3 regions of the Marinomonas foliarum genome follow, and region 2 is predicted to be linked to each of the others. Evidence: predicted binding sites of a transcription regulator. Region 2 holds the regulator's gene; each other region holds the start of a gene.
What was found. Region 2 encodes sigma-54, which starts transcription at its own class of promoters, with help from an activator protein. Its sites were predicted from a motif close to TGGCACNNNNNTTGCTNT; they were not measured.
Positions count from the first base shown of each region.

Region 1 (6,665 bases), 1.0 Mb from region 2:
GGAAGATAGTTAAACCCTCCCCAAAATGAAAATTCTCGAAAATATTCTGTGTTATTAATATAACTATGATATCTAGATATTTCGAAGTCACTTGGTTTTTTTAAAAATGAGACTTTTTCAATGTTACTCATTTTTTTTATTGTCTTTAATCTGCTAATCTCGCGAACAGCCAAAATAAGTTTATATATCTTTGTGTCATTTTCATAATAGTCAACTGTTTTAAGTTGAGTGTAGCAGTCAGAAACAAAAGTAGATATTAGTTCTGATAAATACTCAGATCCGGCTTTTTTATCTCTTCTGTAAACATCATAAACACCAAAATATACTGGATAGTCGACACCTATGTTGAATGACACTTCAGTTGTCTTTTTATACTTTATGTTTTTAAAAATAAATAGAATAGCTTCTATTTCATCCATTTCTAATAAAAAATCCGAATGATAATTTAGCTTAATGATATGTAAAATGGATCTTTGACGTTGTATTGATGGCGGGACTGTTAACAGTGTTAAAAACTTTTTAAGTAATGCTTCGTTGTCTTTCCAAATCCCCAACTCATCCCAGAAATTTATTGTCCATCCTAGTGACTTTGTGAAATTACTTTCGCTCATATGATTTCTTTATTTTTTAAAATTTTCTCAGATAAGAAGTCAACAATTTTTTTAGTTATTTTTTTGTCTGATAATGAATTTTTTATAAAATCATAATTTTCTGAATTGTCTTCTTGATGTCTATTTCTCACCGATTCAATCTTTTTTATCTCAAATATTAGTTCAACTAAACTTAAGTTCGAATTAATTTTTTTATTTATCATAGAAATTAGTTCTCTAAGCTCTTCTAATGTCTGAGTGTTTAGATTATTGTTCTTTTTTAGATAATCTATAGTTAAAAATATATCATTCAATCCCGTTATTCTTGACTCGTAGATTGAATGAATGATTGATAATAAATTAATTTCTAGCTTGTTTGTGTGTTTTTTGTTTAGAAAACCATCTAGCTCCGACGTTAAAAATTGAAAAGAAAGATCATCGAAATTTACTATTCCATTAACGTAAAAAAATTTTAAGCAGAGATTAAAATGAATTTCTTTATTCATTTGAGAAAGTTTTTGTGATGCTATCTCATTATCGCAAAATATTTTGTTAATGAATCCAAGTTGTCGCATTTTTTTTGGACATAGTATTTTTAATGCGGTGTTTTCTGATGTGATTTCTTCAATAATAGATTTGAATTTATTTTTTCTCGGTAGATATTTCAGTGTTTTCAATTTATAAAAATCTTGTATTTCTTGAATTGATCGGTTCGTTTGATTGATTACTAAAGCGAGTGTTCTATAGTTTTTATTAGTTTTTTTAAGTGCTTTCTTTAGTTCATAGTCGCAATCATTAACTAATAAAAACTCATGTTCTTTTTTGAAAATTATTGGGTAGTGTTCCAGGAAAAAATCTGAATTTTCTGCTTTGTTTTTTGATAGTCGATTATAGAAAATACCAATATTCATCATCTCAATTACAAAAAATGTCTCTGATAAGAACAATGTTTCGTCACTATAATTCATTAATAACTCTACTTTTATTATGTCTTTATAAGAATGATATTTAAAAACATATACCATAAAAAATTGAATGTCTAGTCTTTTTTTAAAACTAATTTAAGAGTTGACCTCGCTATATTGTTGTTAATTTATAAATAAACTAAAAAGATAATTTAGTTTATTTAAGTAGTTAATTTATATATAAACTAAAAAGATGGTTTGGATTATTTTAGTAGTTAATTTATATGTAAACTAAAAAGATGGTTTGGATTATTTTAGTAGTTAATTTATATGTAAACTAACTTATAATTTTTTAAAAAGTATAAGTTGTATATAATAGTTTATATTTAAATTAAATATTTTCTCGTCTGCTCATAATCAAATTAAAAAAATCACACTTACAAAAATTAACTTTGTTTTTGATGCTGCTTAAAACTAAACTGTATATCCATAAGGGCTATCCATTTAGAGCAACCAATGTCAATATATAGTGATGAACAAAAAATCTTCTTCACTCAAAGCGGGTATTGATTACCCTAAAAATTGGGGTCAATTTGTTGACTGGTTTCACGATGAGCAAGCTTGTCGTGATTATCTACACACGCTTCGTTGGCCTAATGGTTTCATATGCCCGAATTGTTTAGCAAATAATGTGCCCTATACTCTTCCCAAAAATAAACTTAAATGCGTTCAGTGTCGGAAACAAACTTCTGTCACAGCAGGTACTATTTTTGATAAAACCAGAACGCCTCTTAAGGATTGGTTTGCTGCGATTTGGTATCTCACCAATCAAAAAAATGGAGTGAGTGCGCTTGGCATACAGAGTTTGCTCGGGCTTGGCAGTTATCAAACGGCTTGGGCGATATTGCATAGATTACGTTACGCAATGATCAACCCTGAAAGAGATAAATTATCTGGACTTGTTGAGGTAGACGAAACCTTTGTTGGTGGTGTAGTCGATACAAATCAACAAGATAAGAAGAAATTTGTTGTGTTAATTGCAATAGAGTTAATAGAACCAAAAGGGTTTGGTCGCATTAGATTACGACAGGTCGACAAAGCGACAAAAAACAACATTGAGCAATTCATAAAAGATGTTATTGAGCCGAATAGTCAAATTCACACAGACGGATCGGCGGCTTATGGTTCCGTTGATAACATGGGATATTCAAGAAAAAAGACCGTACATCTTGGTTCAAATATACCAGCCCACGAAACCATGCCAGGCGTACACCGTGTGGCTTCTTTACTGAAACGCTGGTTGTTGGGAACCTATCAAGGTGCAGTTCAATCTAAACAGCTCGATTACTATTTGGATGAATATACCTTTAGATTTAATAGAAGAAAATCTCGGTCTAGAGGGCTATTGTTTTATCGATTACTTGAACAATCAGTCACAACAAAACCCCTAACCTATAAGGGCATTAAAACCAGATAAACACTAGATGTAGTGTCTGGTTGCTCTAAATGGATAGCCCTTATGTATATACAGTATAATTTCATACTTACTCAAATATCAATGATTTTAGAACTACTGCTTTTCGAGCCTGTGGCAATAAGCTCTCCCGTCACCTGCTCAATGAAGCCAACAAGTGCTTGTCCAGCGCTGGAGCTTATCTAAAAGAAGGCACGATTGTCGACGCGACTATTATCGAGGCGGCCAGTTCGACCAAGAATAAAGCGAAAGCACACGATCCAGAGATGCACCAGACTCAAAAAGGAAACAATGGTTCTTCGGTTTAAAAGCTCATATTGGTGTAGACGCGAGAACAGGCCTGACGCACAGTTTAAGTACAACAGCCGTCAACGTACATGACATCACAGAGACAGAAAATCTGCTTCATGGTGAGGAACGCTTTATCTCGGCGGATTTAGGTTATCGAGGTGCACAAAAACGAGAGGAATTAAAAGACATCGAGGCGGATTGCTGATTGCCGCTACTTATAAAAAGAAAGGGCCAAGAAAGGTGCGCCTTCTCAAGAAGCCCACGATAACAAATAAGCAACCTATCCGAACGGAATACATAAAAGCCAGTATCAGGGAAAAAGTAGAGCACCCGTTTCGGATCATAAAGCGTCAGTTTGGTTTTAGGAAAATCGTCTATCGCGGCTTAGAGAAAAATGATAACAAACTGGCGATGATGTTTGCCTTATCTAATGTATTTAGAGTTGACCAGATGATACGGGCAGCGAGGGGTTAATCCGTTTAAAAGCCCTTCAACAAGGTTGAAGGTCTAAAAGTAATGAAGTGGGTGACATTTTTATTAGCCGAGTTAGAAACACTGGCTACTGTTCAACTTCTTAATCCTAGTTTCCTTGGCTGCATCTGCACCAAATTAGTAATTTATGTACGCTGATAGTGCATTGGGATGTAATAAAAAATGATTGTAACAAGCAATAAATTTTAAGGTGTGCAAGTGGTACATTTTAGTGGCTACTAAATGACTTTTTTGTCAGATAATATTTTAATTTTAGGCGAGTAACTTTTTGGCATAAGCATTGCTATTTACTAGTTTTAAACCTTTAAAATATGGAAAATAATTATGAGTCAACCTAGTGATTACCCATTGAGCGCTGTACCAGTTGACCAGCGTAAAGGGATGTGGTCCATGATGTCTGTGCTTCTAGGCTTTACATTTTTTACTTCAACTATGTGGGCAGGAGGAACAATTGGTAGTGCATTTTCATTTTACGAACTACTTGGGGTCATTTTTATTGGCAATCTTCTTCTTGGTAGTTACGCGGCAGGTTTGGCCTATATCGCATGTAAAACAGGGTTAAATACAGTGTTATTAGGTCGCTACTGCTTTGGACTTAACGGCAGTAAGTTATCTGACTTTATATTAGGTTTCACGCAAATTGGCTGGTATGCATGGGGCACAGCGACCATTGCGATTATTATAGTAAAGTTACTAGAGCTGCCTGAAACATGGTTGACACCATTAATGATCTTTTTTGGCTTTGGTTTTTGTATCAGTGCTTCCATTGGTTACAAAGCGCTTGAGCTCCTCTCAAAAATATCAGTGCCTGTAATGTTATTCTTTATTGGGCTAAGCTTTTATAAAGGCATCATCGATGTGGGTGGTATTGCCGAATTTGTTGCCATAAATCCTACCGAAAGTATGCCTATTGCAGCAGCTATTACCATGGTTTTTGGCACTTTTGTTAGTGGTGGTACACAAGCTACTAACTGGAGCCGTTTTGCTAAAACAGGCAAGATTGCGGTTATTTCTACTCTAGCTGCATTTTTTGTAGGGAACGGTTTGATGGTATTTGTCGGTGCGTTTGGTGCATCTATTTATCAACAGGCTGATATCGTTGACGTATTGGTTTCTCAAGGGTTTATGCTGATTGCTATCCTTATGTTGTTCAGTAACATTTGGACTACACAAGATAATACTATTTATAATTTCGCAGCAGCGGGATGTAATTTATTAAGAACGGACAAACGTCGTATTGTGACGTTTTTTGGCGCTGCCTTAGGCACGGCTTTAGCGGTCATGGGAATGTACAACATGTTGATTCCGTTCTTGATTTTACTAGGAACGTTTATTCCACCAATTGGTGCCATTATTATGGCCGATTTCTGGGTGAAGTATAAAGGTAATATGCCCAGTTTAGACACTGTCAAGTTGCCAAAATATAATATGACTGGGTTGTCTGCTTACGTGATCGGCTCTGGTTGTGCCTACTTCTCACCATGGGTTGCACCACTTGTTGGTATTGTTGTCTCTGTTGTTGCCTATACCGTGTTGTTACGCTTTACGTCGGAAACAAAACTACAAGCTCAGGGCGCTTAGTTAATGATTTCAATTGAATCGTTAAACCAAATCAATGGTTTAGAAACACTGCAATTAAGGGCTGGCAAGCAAGGAGAGCGGAATGCTATACGCTGGCCCTATATTGCTGAAAGTACTGCTATTGAAGAGTGGACAAAAGGGGGAGAGCTAATCTTTGTTACTGGATTAAACTGGAATTGGAGCACGGCTGACTTTATCTGCTTAATTCAAAAAGCACAGCAACAATGCGCGAGCGGGATCGTCCTTTTGACACAATCGCCTTATTTAGAAAGTATTCCAAACGAAGTTTTAACTTTTGCCAATGAGCAAGGTTTTCCTCTAATCGAGCAGCCATACTCATTACCAATGGTCAATGTTACTGAACGGCTTTCTAACGCAATTATCATGGATGACCTTAATAACAAATCAAATCGCTGGTTTTTACAGCATCTAGCAGATACCCCTCATCTCTCTGAGATTGACTTGCTTAAAGCTAAGGAATTAGGAATTGCCCCTTGCCAGTCGTTATCAGTTGCATTTATTAATTTAAATAACATCGGTAATGAGGGTCTTATTAAAGTTCAATACTTACTTCGACAATTTATGGCGAATGAAGGTGTTGAATTCCCAGTCTGTGAATTTCATCAGGGCTGGTTAGCTGTAATGCCGATGACACAGTCATGTTCTGAAAAAATTGAAAAGATATGGAATAGCCTATATCAAATACTATCGAAACAAGGGTTTGATTGTAGCATTGGAATCAGTGACGCTCACGATATCAAAGGAATGTACAATACGGTTTCTCAAGCTAAGCAAAGTGCAGATTTTGCTCGTGCTAACCATAAAAAACAGGTCGTACACTACAACACCTTAGGAATCAGTCAGCTATTTACTCATATAAATAGCAGTCATATTCTTGAATCTTTTTGTCATCAGTATCTTGGCGATATGTTTAATAAAAATGATGCACAAACGATTACACTCAAAGCAACATTGCAATGTTATTTTGACAATCTATGTTCAATACGTAAAACCGCAACGGCATTAAATATACACCGTAACACCTTGTCTAAACGATTGGACGCAATTGAACAGATCAGTGGATCGAATTTAGATAATGCACAGCAAAGATTAAGTATACAGATAGCGCAGTTGGCTGAGCGATTTATTAGATAATGTATTTAATATTAGAAAAACGATTGATTAGGGAAAAAAATGATTATTAACAACGCAAAACTTCGTGGTAAACAGGGCATCTATACTATTACCTGTAAGGGCGGTCTTTTCCAGAGTATTGAGGAGCAAACAAATCCAATATTGGTGTCGGAAGAAAACATTGATGCAAAAATGAAC
Region 1 covers NZ_CP070273.1:3,267,571-3,274,235, forward strand. Annotated here, with positions in the region: gene JSY38_RS15195 (hypothetical protein) at 1-611, opposite strand, end outside; gene JSY38_RS15200 (hypothetical protein) at 608-1,558, opposite strand; gene JSY38_RS15205 (IS1595 family transposase) at 2,028-2,972, shown strand; partial or broken gene JSY38_RS15210 (IS5 family transposase) at 3,089-3,734, shown strand; gene codB (cytosine permease) at 4,077-5,333, shown strand; gene JSY38_RS15220 (PucR family transcriptional regulator) at 5,337-6,488, shown strand; gene codA (cytosine deaminase) at 6,528-6,665, shown strand, end outside.
Region 1: a site for sigma-54 is predicted at 4,022-4,039, ahead of codB (cytosine permease). Genes of this name have one in related genera too.

Region 2 (6,665 bases):
CTGGCCTGTAAATGGCTCATCATACATAACCAACTCAGGGTCCAAGGCTATCGCCCTAGCCAATGCAACACGTCGCGCCATACCACCAGAAAGTTCAGAGGGCATTAATTCGGCCGCCCCTCGCAAACCGACACTGTAAAGCTTTTCCAATACTCTGTTAGATATTGCTTCAGCGTCAAGCTTGGTGTGCTCCTCCATTGGAAAAGCTATGTTCTCAGCAACACTCATATCACTGAATAGAGCACCACTTTGGAACAACATGCCCATTTTCTTTCTCGCTTTATACAGATTCGACCGAGACAATGAGTGGACATTTTGACCATCTACCAAAACCGCCCCAGAGTCTGGCGCTAACTGAGCTGCAATCAAACGCAGCAAAGTAGTTTTACCTGTTCCGCTTGGCCCCATGACAGCGGTAATCTTCCCCCTAGGAATCGTTATAGAGACGTTTTCGTAGATAAGCCGCTCTCCCCTTGAAAAACTCACATTTTGGACTTCGATATAAGCATCAGTCACTGGTACACCCTTAGCATCCTTCCCAAATATGGTTTGATACTATCATTGCCCCCTAACAATTAGAATCGTGACAAAGGCAAAACTACTTTGTTTGCAATATCAAGCCTTGAATTTAGTCGCCAAACCTCATTAAATGGTGCCTTCTATTACAATGAGTCATACCATTAATATGTTGTTATTTTCTATTGCTCTCATCGCAGGACTAGTTTTACTCGTATTTAGCTCTGATAAATTCATTGAGCACGCTGCTCTCGTAGCTGAAAAGCTCAACGTAAGCCCTATGATTATTGGCATCACCCTAGTAGCATTTGGCACATCAGCTCCCGAGATGGTGGTTTCTGCTATTGCCGCAATGGATAATGCGCCAGAAATAGCAATCGGCAATGTTCTAGGCTCGAATATTGCCAACATCGCTCTAGTGCTAGGTATCACCTTGTTGTTTTCCGCCATCCCTATAGCAAAAGGACTTTCCACAAAGGAAGTCCCCCTAGTGTTAGCAATCACACTACTAACCGGCTTTTTATTATATGACCAAGCATTAGATCTTTGGGACGGTATAATACTCATTGTTGCTTTTATCGTCGTACTGATCATTCTATTGCGCGGCAACAAAGATCTAGAGAGTGAACTAAAAGAAGAGCTTCCTGCAGATGACGGCACATCAATACTACAATCACTAGTCATTGCATTAATCGGACTAATCGTCCTGATCGGCAGCTCCAAACTACTCGTTTGGGGAGCCATAGGGATTGCCACAGCATTAGGTGTTAGCGAGCTAGTCATCGGCTTAACTATTGTTGCGATTGGAACCAGCCTTCCAGAGTTAGCGGCTTCCATTAGTAGTGTGAGAAAAGGCCATCATGACATTGCCATTGGCAATGTATTGGGCTCAAACGTCTTTAACCTAGCCACCGTACTACCTTTACCTGCACTGATTGCCCCGGGAATCATTGATCCGAGCGTGATACAGCGTGATTTCCCTTGGGTACTAGGATTGACTGTCGCGCTTGCTGTTGCCATCTTCATCTTTAAAAAATCCAAGAGCATTGCTATCCCTAGATGGTTAGGTCTACCCTTAATCGCTTCTTATGGCGTGTATTTATTCGCAATCAGCACGAATGGCGCTTTATAACAATGGATACTGCAAAGCTATTAAAGACCAAAAACACTCTCATATTAGTCGTGATAATTATGCTTGCGATTGCTATCAGTTGGTACAGTACAGAGCCAGGAAAAAACTTGGTGGAAGCAGATGCACTTCGTGGATCACCTGATTACTTTGTAACCGAAGTACAAATTAAAGAGTTTGATAAAAGTGGAACTTTAATCGAATCTATGAATGCAAAACAAACCTTCCACTATGATTTGCAAGACAAAACATTCCTTGAACAACCTAGTGTTGCACGCTACTCAGAGTCAGGGCAATGGAATGCAAAAGCAGATAAAGGGGTTATTGAGGACGGAAGTAATGATATCCTATTAACTGACAACGTAAGAGCAACTAAGAAGTATCAACAGTCTGAAGACATCAATTTAAGCTCAGACAACATGCACTACGAAGATAAAAACAAATCATTGACCAGCTACGGAGCTGCTACCCTGATATCAACTCAAGGAAAAACCTCCGCAAGCAAGATTACAACCTATATAAATTCAGAAGAAGTCGTGATGACAGGATCTGTACGAGGAAGCTATGAAACAATTCATTAACGCCAGCATGTTGCTCACTTCTGCCCTTATTGGACAATACACTTACGCATTACCAGATGACATCAGTAAGCCGTTAGAAATACAAGCCGATGAAGCATCGTTCGACCAAAACTCAGGTCAAGCCATTTATAAAGGCAACGTATTTGTAAAGCAGGGCTCTATCGAGATTCAAGCGCAGTATTTAAAAGTTTCCACAGATCCAAAAACCCAACAATTCAATAGCCTTGAAGCGACTGGTTTGCCTGCGAAGTTCAGCCAACAAATTGACTGGAATGGAAACATTGTTATTAGCAGAGGAAACGAAATCCACTACCAAACAGATGAATCTAAGTTAGAAATTACTGGTGATGGCTATTTGAGCCGCATGCAGAACTCTATCACTGCTGACTATATTCTCTATATGATTCAAGACGGCACCTTTAGCGCAGAGAAAAAAGATTCTGGACGCGTGTCTATGACATTACAACCACAAGCTACTGAGGCAAAATAATAGATGGCCTTACTAGAAGCAAAGCACCTTGCAAAAAGCTATAAAAAACGCAAAGTTGTAAAAGATGTATCAATTTCTGTTGAATCAGGACAAGCGGTTGGTCTATTAGGACCAAACGGAGCAGGGAAAACCACTTGCTTCTATATGATTGTTGGCATGGTAGCAAATGACGCTGGCGGCATTTTTATTGATGGCGTAGATATAACCCACGACGCAATGCATACACGTGCACAAAAAGGCATTGGCTACCTTCCTCAGGAAGCATCTATTTTCCGAAAGATGTCGGTAGAAGATAACATATTAGCTATCTTAGAAACCCGAAAAGAGCTAAATAAAAGCCAACAACAAGAGAGACTTGAGGCTCTTTTAGAAGAGTTTCATATTACTCATATACGCACCAACTTAGGCATGGCATTGTCTGGAGGAGAACGTCGTAGGGTCGAAATTGCAAGAGCACTTGCAATGAACCCAAAATTCATCCTTCTAGATGAACCATTTGCTGGTGTAGACCCTATTTCTGTTGGTGACATAAAGCTCATCATCAAACATCTGCAAGAAAGTGGTATAGGTGTATTGATCACCGATCACAACGTCAGAGAGACCCTCGACATCTGCGATAAAGCCTATATTGTTGGCAATGGCTACATCATTGCGTCAGGTGATGCTAGTACTGTCATCAACAATGAACAGGTTAAAAAGGTCTATTTAGGCGACGACTTCCGTCTGTAACCCCTTATCATTGCTGTAGAAAGGGAGTAGTATGCACAACTCGTTCCAATTCATTCAAACAAAAAGAGTTGCTCCATGAAGCAGTCTTTACAATTAAAGCTAGGTCAACAGCTAACCATGACCCCCCAACTGCAGCAAGCAATACGCTTACTGCAGCTTTCTACGTTGGATTTAAAGCAAGAAATCCATGAATTTCTAGAGTCTAACCCGCTCCTTGAGCTTGATGATGACGAGCAAACTCATAACGATATCCCTGCTAGCATTGAATCAAAGAGCGAAACAGAAACACCTCTAGACAACGGTGAAGAAGCGCGCGTAGAGTCTGAATGGACGGAAAGCATCCCCGAAGAACTGTCTATAGATAGTAATTGGGATGACACCTACCAAAGTTCAGCAGCGGTGAGTGACAGCCACAGTTTTGAAGGCGATAGCGATTTTGAAAGCCGCAATGCTCCAGCCGAAAGCATTCAAGACCATCTTATTTGGCAGTTAAACCTCACCCACATGTCAGATAGAGACCTCGAGATTGCCTATGCCATCATTGAATGTGTTCAGCCTGATGGCTACTTAAGCATTACCCCTGACGACATCTGCGAATCACTCAGCATTGAACTTGAAGACTTAGAAATGGAAGAAGTCATTGCTGTTCAACATAGACTACAGCGCTTCGACCCCGTCGGTGTATGCTCTATTGATTTACGCGATTGCCTATTAGTGCAATTAGAGGCTTTTCAAACACATCCTCTATTTAAAAGCACATATAACCTTATTGACCACTATTTACCCCTATTGGGTAATAGAGATTTTGCGCAATTAAGCCGCAAAACAAAATTAAAAGACGAAGCCCTAAAAGAAGTCATTAACCTAATCCAGCAACTAAACCCGCGCCCAGGTTCTGTTATTGATGCGGATGATACAGATTACGTGATTCCTGACGTATCAGTTAAAAAGCGCAACGACGTATGGCAAGTTGAATTAAACAATGACGCTCTTCCACCAATAAAAATCAATGAAACCTATTCAGCGATGGCAAGTACAGCTACAACAGCTGAAGATGCTTCTTACATCAAAAACTCTCTACAAGAAGCAAAATGGTTCATGAAAAGCTTGCAAAGCCGCAACGAGACACTACTAAAAGTAGCCAGTTGCATTGTTAGCAGACAAATCGATTTTTTCGAGCTTGGTGAAGAAGCGATGAAACCAATGGTACTTCATGACGTAGCTGAAGAAGTAGGCATGCATGAATCGACCATATCTAGGGTGACTACTCAAAAATACATGCATACGCCCAAAGGCATATTTGAGCTAAAATATTTCTTTTCTAGTCATGTTAATACGGCATCCGGCGGTGAATGCTCTTCGACAGCAATCAGAGCCATGATCAAAAAGCTTGTTGCCGATGAACCTGCTAAAAAACCTTTAAGTGATAACAAGTTAGCTGCCATTCTGGCAGATCAAGGCATACAAGTTGCTAGACGAACTGTAGCCAAATATCGTGAGGCGATGAACATCCCTCCTTCCAATGAACGCAAACGACTGATCTAAACGGAAAGCATTTTATCATGTCATTGAAATCATTATTAAAAGCAGACCTCGTTCTCGCAAAGCAAGATATCATTAGCAAAAAACGCGTATTAGAAAACCTCGCGGAAGTAGCATCTAACCGACTTCACTGTGATAACGAAGCGGTTTATGACGCCCTGCTAGGTCGAGAAAAACTTGGAAGTACCGGTATAGGCAATGGAATAGCAATTCCACATTGTAGACTAGAGTCTGCAAATCATACTGCCATAGTCGTGATGTCCTTAAAGACACCTATCGATTTTGACTCGATAGACAAGCGAGCTGTCGATCTAATATTTGCTCTGATTGTTCCGCCACATGAGTGCGACCAACATCTTGCAACATTAGCTCAAATAGCAGAATTAGCACAGTCTCCAGAGTCATTAGACAAGCTGCGTACAGCCCAAAATAACGAAGAGCTATTCAATATTTTTAACTCATTAGTATAGGTATAGAGCATGCTGGAAGAGTCTATTGTTATTATAAACAAGCTTGGCTTGCATGCCCGTGCTGCAGGCAAACTCATTGAAACAACCACACGCTTTTCTTGCGATATCACCATAGAGAAAGACGGCCGTAATGTGGATGGAAAAAGCATCATGGCAATGATGATGCTCGCTGCAGGAAAAGGCACCGAAATAAACATAAAAGCAAATGGTGAAGACGAACAAGACGCTATTAACGCGATTGTTGAATTAATTAACAATCGCTTCGGTGAAGATGAGTAAAGAGCACCATGTCGGAGCAAAACACCCTTAATCATTTGCAGACAGTTACCGAGTCCCTTGAGACCGGTGCTACGATGCAAATACGCTACCTACTTAACGGTGCCTTGCCTGCACAAGATGTTGCGCGACTACTAGAATCTTCCCCACCAAAAGAGCGCAAGCTCTTATGGGAACTCATCGAAGACAAAAACGAAGGCGAAGTATTACAGTATCTACCCGAAGATATTGGTGTTCAATTCATGAAAAACATGAACACAGAACGCCTAATCGCCGTCTCTGAACACTTCGAAAGCGATGACCTAGCTGACTTACTGCAACACCTACCAGAAAAAATTGTAAAAGAAGTTCTTGCGTCAATGACGGCGCAGGACAGAACAAGAGTCGAAGATTTATTAAGCTATTCAGAGGATTCTGCTGGCGGCTTAATGAACACGGATACAATAACAATTCGTCCAAACATTACCGTTGACATTGTTTTTCGCTATCTACGCAGGCACGCAAAAATCCCAGATATGACCGATAACCTATTGGTCGTAAGCCGCTCAGACAAACTGCTAGGCACATTGTCCCTTACAAAGTTATTAGTTTCCAACCCAAGCGCAACCGTGCGTGATATTATGGAAACAGAGTTTACCGCTATCAATGCAGAAACTCCCGCGAGTGAAGTCGCACAGTTATTTGAGAAAATGGACCTTGTCTCAGCTCCGGTTATTGATGGTGAAAGCAGAAAATTACTTGGCCGTATCACTATAGATGACGTGGTTGATGTTATTCGAGATGAGGCAGAACACTCCATGTTAAGCATGGCAGGCCTCGATGATGACGAAGACACCTTCTCCCCTATTATGAAAACCACCAAACGTCGTGCTGTTTGGCTAGGTATAAACCTTATTACTGCATTTATTGCCTCCTATGTTATTGGTCTATTT
Region 2 covers NZ_CP070273.1:312,112-318,776, forward strand. Annotated here, with positions in the region: gene JSY38_RS01525 (ABC transporter ATP-binding protein) at 1-516, opposite strand, end outside; gene JSY38_RS01530 (calcium/sodium antiporter) at 668-1,648, shown strand; gene lptC (LPS export ABC transporter periplasmic protein LptC) at 1,651-2,226, shown strand; gene lptA (lipopolysaccharide transport periplasmic protein LptA) at 2,210-2,716, shown strand; gene lptB (LPS export ABC transporter ATP-binding protein) at 2,720-3,445, shown strand; gene JSY38_RS01550 (RNA polymerase factor sigma-54) at 3,521-4,990, shown strand; gene ptsN (PTS IIA-like nitrogen regulatory protein PtsN) at 5,008-5,457, shown strand; gene JSY38_RS01560 (HPr family phosphocarrier protein) at 5,467-5,736, shown strand; gene mgtE (magnesium transporter) at 5,745-6,665, shown strand, end outside.

Region 3 (6,665 bases), 760 kb from region 2:
TTAATATTAGACAAGGAGAAAAGGTCGCCATTATTGGGCGTATTGGGTCAGGTAAGTCGACTCTTGGTAAGTTGATGACGGGCCTTTATACGCCAAATAGTGGAGCAATAAGAATAGACGGTGTGGACCTTCGACAGGTGAATCCTACTGACTTACGCCGTAATGTTGGTGCTGTATCTCAAGACGTTAATTTGTTTTACGGCTCGATCAAGGACAATATTGTCATGGGGGTGCCATATATGGAGGACGACGCCGTTATTCGAGCCGCTGATTTGTCTGGCGTATCTGAGTTTGCTAATCGTAAACCAAGTGGCCTAGACAGTAATGTTGGTGAGCGAGGAGCTTTGCTATCTGGTGGTCAACGCCAAAGTATTGCAATAGCACGTGCGTTGCTTTTTGATCCACCAATCCTTATTTTGGACGAGCCAACTGCTTCGATGGACAACACGACAGAGTCTCGAATGAAGCGAAGACTAATGGAAGGGTTAAAAGATAAAACGCTTATATTGATTACACATAAGGCCTCTATGCTAGATATGGTTGATCGAATTATTGTTATGGATAATGGTCGCTTGATTGCTGATGGTCCAAAAGCTCAGGTGCATGAAGCGCTTCGCCAAGGTAAATTAAAGGTCAGTTAATAATGAGTAAAAAAACACCAATATCTCAGAATGATTTAGAGTATTTAACTAACCGAAATGCCGCTTTGATGCTGAGGACTCCTCGTGGAGGTCGCATTATTTTATGGGTAATATTTATATTTATAACTGTCGCATTAGTGTGGGCAAACTATACCGCGTTGGATGAAGTTACCGTTGGTGAGGGAAGAGTGATCCCCTCTAGTCAGGTTCAACAGATCCAAAACCTTGAAGGCGGTATTTTAAAAGAAATTAATGTCAAAGTAGGGCAGGTTGTCGACAACGGTCAGGTCTTAATGACAATTGAAAACACCGAGGCGCTATCTTCACTGAGAGAGCAACAAGCTGAATCGGTTAATTTACGAGTGCGTGCAACTCGCCTTCAAGCAGAGTCTTACGGCGTTAAGCCTGAATTTGATCCTGACATCATGAAAGAAAACCCACAAGTGGTTAATCGAGAGCTTGATTTATACAATAATCGCCTTGAATCGCTCCGTACTAATCAGTCTAGTTTTCAGCAACAGATTGAGCAACGCAGACAAGAAATTGTTGAATTACAGGCGAAACTGGGAAACTTGAAGCAAAGTTATGCTTTTTCCAAAGAAGAGCTGGCTTTAACTCGTCCTGCTTTTGAGCAAGGGGCTGTGTCTAGAGTTGAGTTACTGCAACTTGAGCGACAAGTGAATCAGTTACAAGGTGATTTAGAAGCTACGCAATTAGCCATTCCAAGAGCAGGTTCAGCCTTAAAAGAAGCACAAAGTAAATTAGATGAAGCTGAAGCGAAATTCCGAGCGGATGCACAAGAAGATCTAACGGGCGTAAGAAGTAAGTTGGACCAGTTGCGTGAAAGTAACGTATCACTTGCAGACAAAGTGTCTAGAACGCAAGTTAGGTCACCAGTAAAAGGCATAGTAAAACAAATTCAAATTAATACGGTAGGCGGTGTTGTAAAGCCTGGGATGAGTTTGCTCGAAATCGTCCCTATAGAAGATTCGCTATTAATTGAAGCCAAAGTGCGACCTGAAAACATTGGTTTTATCCAGCCTGATCTAAATGCGATTGTTAAGCTTTCAGCCTATGATTTTGCTATTTTTGGTGGCTTGCCTGGAGTTGTTGAGAATATCAGTGCCGATACAATTTTGGATGAAGAGGGCAACAGTTTTTATCTGGTTAGGGTGAGAACAGACAAGAGCTATCTAGGTACTCAGCAGGCTCAACTGCCAATTATTCCTGGTATGCAAGCGACGGTGGATATTATTACGGGTAAGAAAACACTACTTGATTATTTGTTGAAACCAATTCTAAAAGCTAAACAGAACGCACTTCGTGAGCGCTAATTACAAAAATAACAGCAAGCGTTATATTCGGTAACAAATGTTAACAGACTGTCATTGTTAGCTGGTTAGAATAGCAAGATCGTACTCGATAGGATGAGATTTATTTTGAAAATTTTGTGTTGGAATACAGATGACGCAGTATGGATGCATTGGAGTCAAGTAGTCACAGTCGGAATTTCATTATTTCGAGTTGAGACACTAGAAGAGATGAGTCAAGCGTTAACTGCAACACCCTCTGAATACGAGTATTGCTTTATGTATTTAGGAAATGAATCTTTTTCCAAAGATGTCGAAGATGTTGCAAAATTTTGTTTAAAATTTCCCAATCAAAAAAAAGTGGTTTTCCCTAACCAACTTAGCCAAAGTGCGGCGCTGAGATTATTTTCAGTAGGCGTAAATGGGCAATGTGCGCCTTATATTGGTAAGGAGCAATTATCACTGGTGTTGTCTGTCATTGACTCTGGTGAAATTTGGGGGGGGAGGGCCTTTATACAGCAATTAATTCAACAATCCGCGCTGCCTGAAATAACCTCTAATAATGCGTTAGAGCATTTATCTGATCGGGAGTTGAGTGTGGCTATATGTATTTCGAGAGGCCTTTCAAACAAGCAGATTGCTTTAGAGTTAGAAATTACCGAGCGTACAGTGAAAGCACACCTTACTTCAACATTTAAGAAAACCAATACAAAAGACCGCTTAGCTTTGGCGCTTTTGATACAAACACAAAACTTGGTGCATTGAACTGTTTTTAAATGTTTTTTGCGCCAATTTGGTTCGTTTATAACTTTTTTATTTCTTCAAGCACAGAGTTTAAGGGTGTTTTCCCGCTCTTGTAGTGTTTTCCCGCTATTTTCTCTCTTTATTTATCTACTTTTTGTGTGTCGTAATGGCGCATATATTGCAGTTTTTAAACGTAACCTTACGTTTTTAAAGAGAATGCACCATGTCCGCTCCCCCCGAAAAAGAGTTGACCGTAATGTTGGTTGATAATGAGCCTGCAAGAGCCGCTATTGTAGAGCAAGCTATGATTGACAGTGGCTATCGTGTCATTAGACGGTTAGAGAATGCTAAAAACCTGACGGAAGCAGTGGCAGAATTCCAACCAGATATGGTTATTATAGATATTGAATCGCCGGACCGAGACATGTTGGAAAATATGTCTCGCCTTACTCAAGATAATCCTCGTCCTATTGTTATGTTTGCTGAAGAAGGTGACTCTAGGCACGTCGAAGCGGCTATTCGAGCAGGAGTGAGCGCTTATGTTGTAGACGGTGTTAACAGCGGTAGTGTAAAAGCCTTGCTACAAGTTGCCATTGCAAGGTTTCGAGAATTTCAGGCATTACGGTCAGAATTAGAATCCGTAAAAAGCCAGCTTGAAGACCGGAAGCTTATCGATAAAGCAAAAGGACTGATAATGAAACATCAGCAATGTGATGAGCCTGCTGCTTATAAAGCGTTAAGAAAACTCGCGATGGATCGTAGTCAGCGTATGACTGATGTAGCTCGAAATATCATATCTGTGATGGAATTAATGGGAGGTTCTAAATGAACCTGATACAGCCAAATAATGTTATTCAAAATAGCGAGCCTGTTCGTATCGGTTTTATCCCACTTATCGATTGTGCGCCTTTTGTTGTCGCTCAAGAGAAGGGCTTTTTTACCAGTGAGGGTGTTAATGCTGTGCTTTCGAAAGAAGCATCTTGGGCGAGCATTCGCGATAAAGTGGCGTTCAATTTGTTAGATGGTGCGCACATGCTGTCATCTATGCCGATCGCCGCTAGCTTAGGAATAGGCAGTATAAAAACGGCCATGCAAACCAGTTTTACTGTAAGTCATAATGGTAACGGCATCACTATTGGAAATGCCCTGTACGACCAGCTTCAACATTTTTCTGACTCTTCTTTAGATATTCGAACAGGCATTGCCTTAAAAAGGCTAATAGATAGTCGAGGTGATAATGTCGCGCCACTGCGTTTTGCGATGGTCTATCCCTATTCATCTCATAATTATCAGTTACGGGATTGGTTTAGCCGTGCTGGTATCAATCCAGATAAAGACGTTCAGATAGTGGTCATTCCTCCGGTGAAAATGGTTGATAATCTAAGGCGCGGCGACATAGATGGTTATTGTGTTGGTGAGCCATGGAACAGCCTAGCGGTTGAGCAAAGTGTTGGCCATATGTTGGTTACTGGGTATGAAATATGGGGTAGCACTCCAGAGAAAGTGTTTGGAGTGAACACTATTTGGGCTGAACAGAATCAAGCGCAACATCTTGCAATTATTCGAGCTTTAGAAAAAGCATGCTTATGGGTAGATGAAGCTGAAAACCAAGCAGAACTACTTAGAATCTTGAGTCATCCAGATTATTTAAACTGTACTGTACAGCAGTTGGTATATGGGTTTGGCTCTATTAAGCCAAAGAGTCAGTTTGATTGGCCAATGGAAGCGTTTCAACGCTTTTCTGGTAGCGACATTAATAAGCCGCTACCGAGTTATGCTCTATGGATCATGGCTCAGATGCATCGTTGGCAACAGTTAGGCAATAATGTTTCCAAGCTTAACCAGTTAGCTGAGCAGATTTATCGTAAAGATCTTTATTATAACGCGCTTGGCTTGGTCGAAGACAAAAACACTGTAGAGTGGCGGCTGCCAGAGGCTGAAGAAGCTGCTTGGCTTTCTTTGGTGGAACATGGAAAGGTCCGTTTACATCCAGAGGGGATCTTAAAGGGGTTTGAGACATTTGCGTAAATCGCATCTGATGGTGTGATGTTTTAGTGCGCTGTGCAAGATAATTGGGCATAAATAAAGGTTCTCAATGTGTCGATATTAAAAAAGCTGGGTTATAAAATTCAAAAAATCATATAAATCAGTCGTTTGTTTTACTTGGCACATTGCGTGCTTTATAAATCACATAGAGATAAAGTATTTTGAAAAAATGGTGAAATTGGCAACGATCGTTAATTGTCACCCACATTACTGAATGTCCAAAGTCGGACTTTCTTTGAATGGCAAAGGCGCCTGCAAACACATTTTTATTGTGATTTGCATGCGCCTTTTTTTGTTTTTCTACTTTTTTAAATGTATTTAGATGCGGAGTATGACAATGAACCTAAGATTTTTGAAAGCCTTAGTTCCCCTTCCTAAAATGGGGTTTTCTGTACTGATGGGGTCTGCGCTTTTATCTGGCGTTGCCCATGCAGAGCTAGATTACGCCGAAAAAGAAGAGCTCAAATTTGGTTTTATAAAACTAACGGATATGGCGCCATTAGCGATTGCTTATGAGAAGGGCTATTTCGAAGACGAAGGTTTGTACGTCACTTTGGAAGCACAAGCAAATTGGAAAGTTTTGTTAGACCGAGTGATTGATGGCCAGTTGGATGGTGCTCATATGTTAGCAGGTCAGCCACTTGGTGCCACCATTGGGTACGGAACGAAAGCTCATATAGTGACGGCTTTGAGTATGGATTTGAATGGTAACGGTATTACGGTTTCCAATGATGTTTGGGATGAAATGAAGAAAAACATTCCAAATGGCGCAGACGGGAAGCCAGTTCATCCGATCAGCGCCAGTGCATTAAAACCTGTGATTGATGGTTACAAAGCACAAGGTAAGCCATTCAAGATGGGCATGGTGTTCCCTGTTTCCACTCATAATTATGAGCTGCGTTATTGGCTTGCTGCTGGTGGCATTCATCCGGGGTATTACGCACCAGCGCGAGGTGATACCAGTGGCCAAATTAACGCTGAGGCTTTGTTGTCTGTGACACCGCCACCACAAATGCCAGCCACCATGGAAGCGGGAACGATTTCCGGCTATTGCGTTGGCGAACCTTGGAACCAACAGGCCGTGTTTAAAGGAATCGGTGTGCCAGTCATCACTGATTATGAAATCTGGAAGAATAACCCTGAGAAAGTATTTGGTGTCAGCAGTGACTGGGCAGAAGAATATCCGAATACTCATATTCGTGTTGTTAAAGCCATGATTCGCGCAGCGAAATGGTTAGATGAAAACAACAACGCTAATCGTCCTGAAGCCGTAAAAATACTCTCTCGTAGCCAATATGTTGGTGCCGATTACGATGTTATTGCTAACAGTATGACTGGCACATTTGAGTATGAAAAAGGCGACAAGCGTGAAATTCCCGATTTCAACGTCTTTTTCCGTCATCACGCCACTTACCCCTATTACAGTGATGCTATTTGGTATCTCACTCAAATGCGTCGTTGGGGGCAGATCGCTGAGCCTAAATCTGACGAATGGTTCATGAAGATCGCCAAAGATGTCTATCGTCCTGATATTTATGCGCAAGCGGCACAATCTTTAATTGAGGATGGTGTTATGTCTGCTGATGAGTTTCCAGATTTTGATAAAGAAGACGGCTTTAAACCACCTCAAAGCGACTTTATCGACGGCGTCATGTACGACGGTAAGCACCCAAACGATTATCTGAAGCGATTTAAGATTGGTCTAAAAGGCGATGATCAGGTCTAAACCAAACAAGATTAAGTGAGAAAAAGATGATGATATCAAACATAACTATGGCTTCTTTAAAGGAAAAGATCAGCGCTTTTTCTGTTAAGGGAATCCTGCTGCCCGTCTTTGGCATTCTTGTGTTTATCTTGTTATGGCAAGTTGGAGCAAGTCGAGTTCATACCTCTTTGGGAGAGTTTCCTGGTCCAGTTGTGGTGT
Region 3 covers NZ_CP070273.1:3,548,684-3,555,348, forward strand. Annotated here, with positions in the region: gene JSY38_RS16415 (type I secretion system permease/ATPase) at 1-641, shown strand, start outside; gene JSY38_RS16420 (HlyD family type I secretion periplasmic adaptor subunit) at 644-1,975, shown strand; gene JSY38_RS16425 (response regulator transcription factor) at 2,081-2,716, shown strand; gene JSY38_RS16430 (ANTAR domain-containing response regulator) at 2,919-3,524, shown strand; gene JSY38_RS16435 (CmpA/NrtA family ABC transporter substrate-binding protein) at 3,521-4,723, shown strand; gene JSY38_RS16440 (CmpA/NrtA family ABC transporter substrate-binding protein) at 5,139-6,467, shown strand; gene JSY38_RS16445 (ABC transporter permease) at 6,494-6,665, shown strand, end outside.
Region 3: a site for sigma-54 is predicted at 4,860-4,877, ahead of JSY38_RS16440 (CmpA/NrtA family ABC transporter substrate-binding protein). Genes of this name have one in related genera too.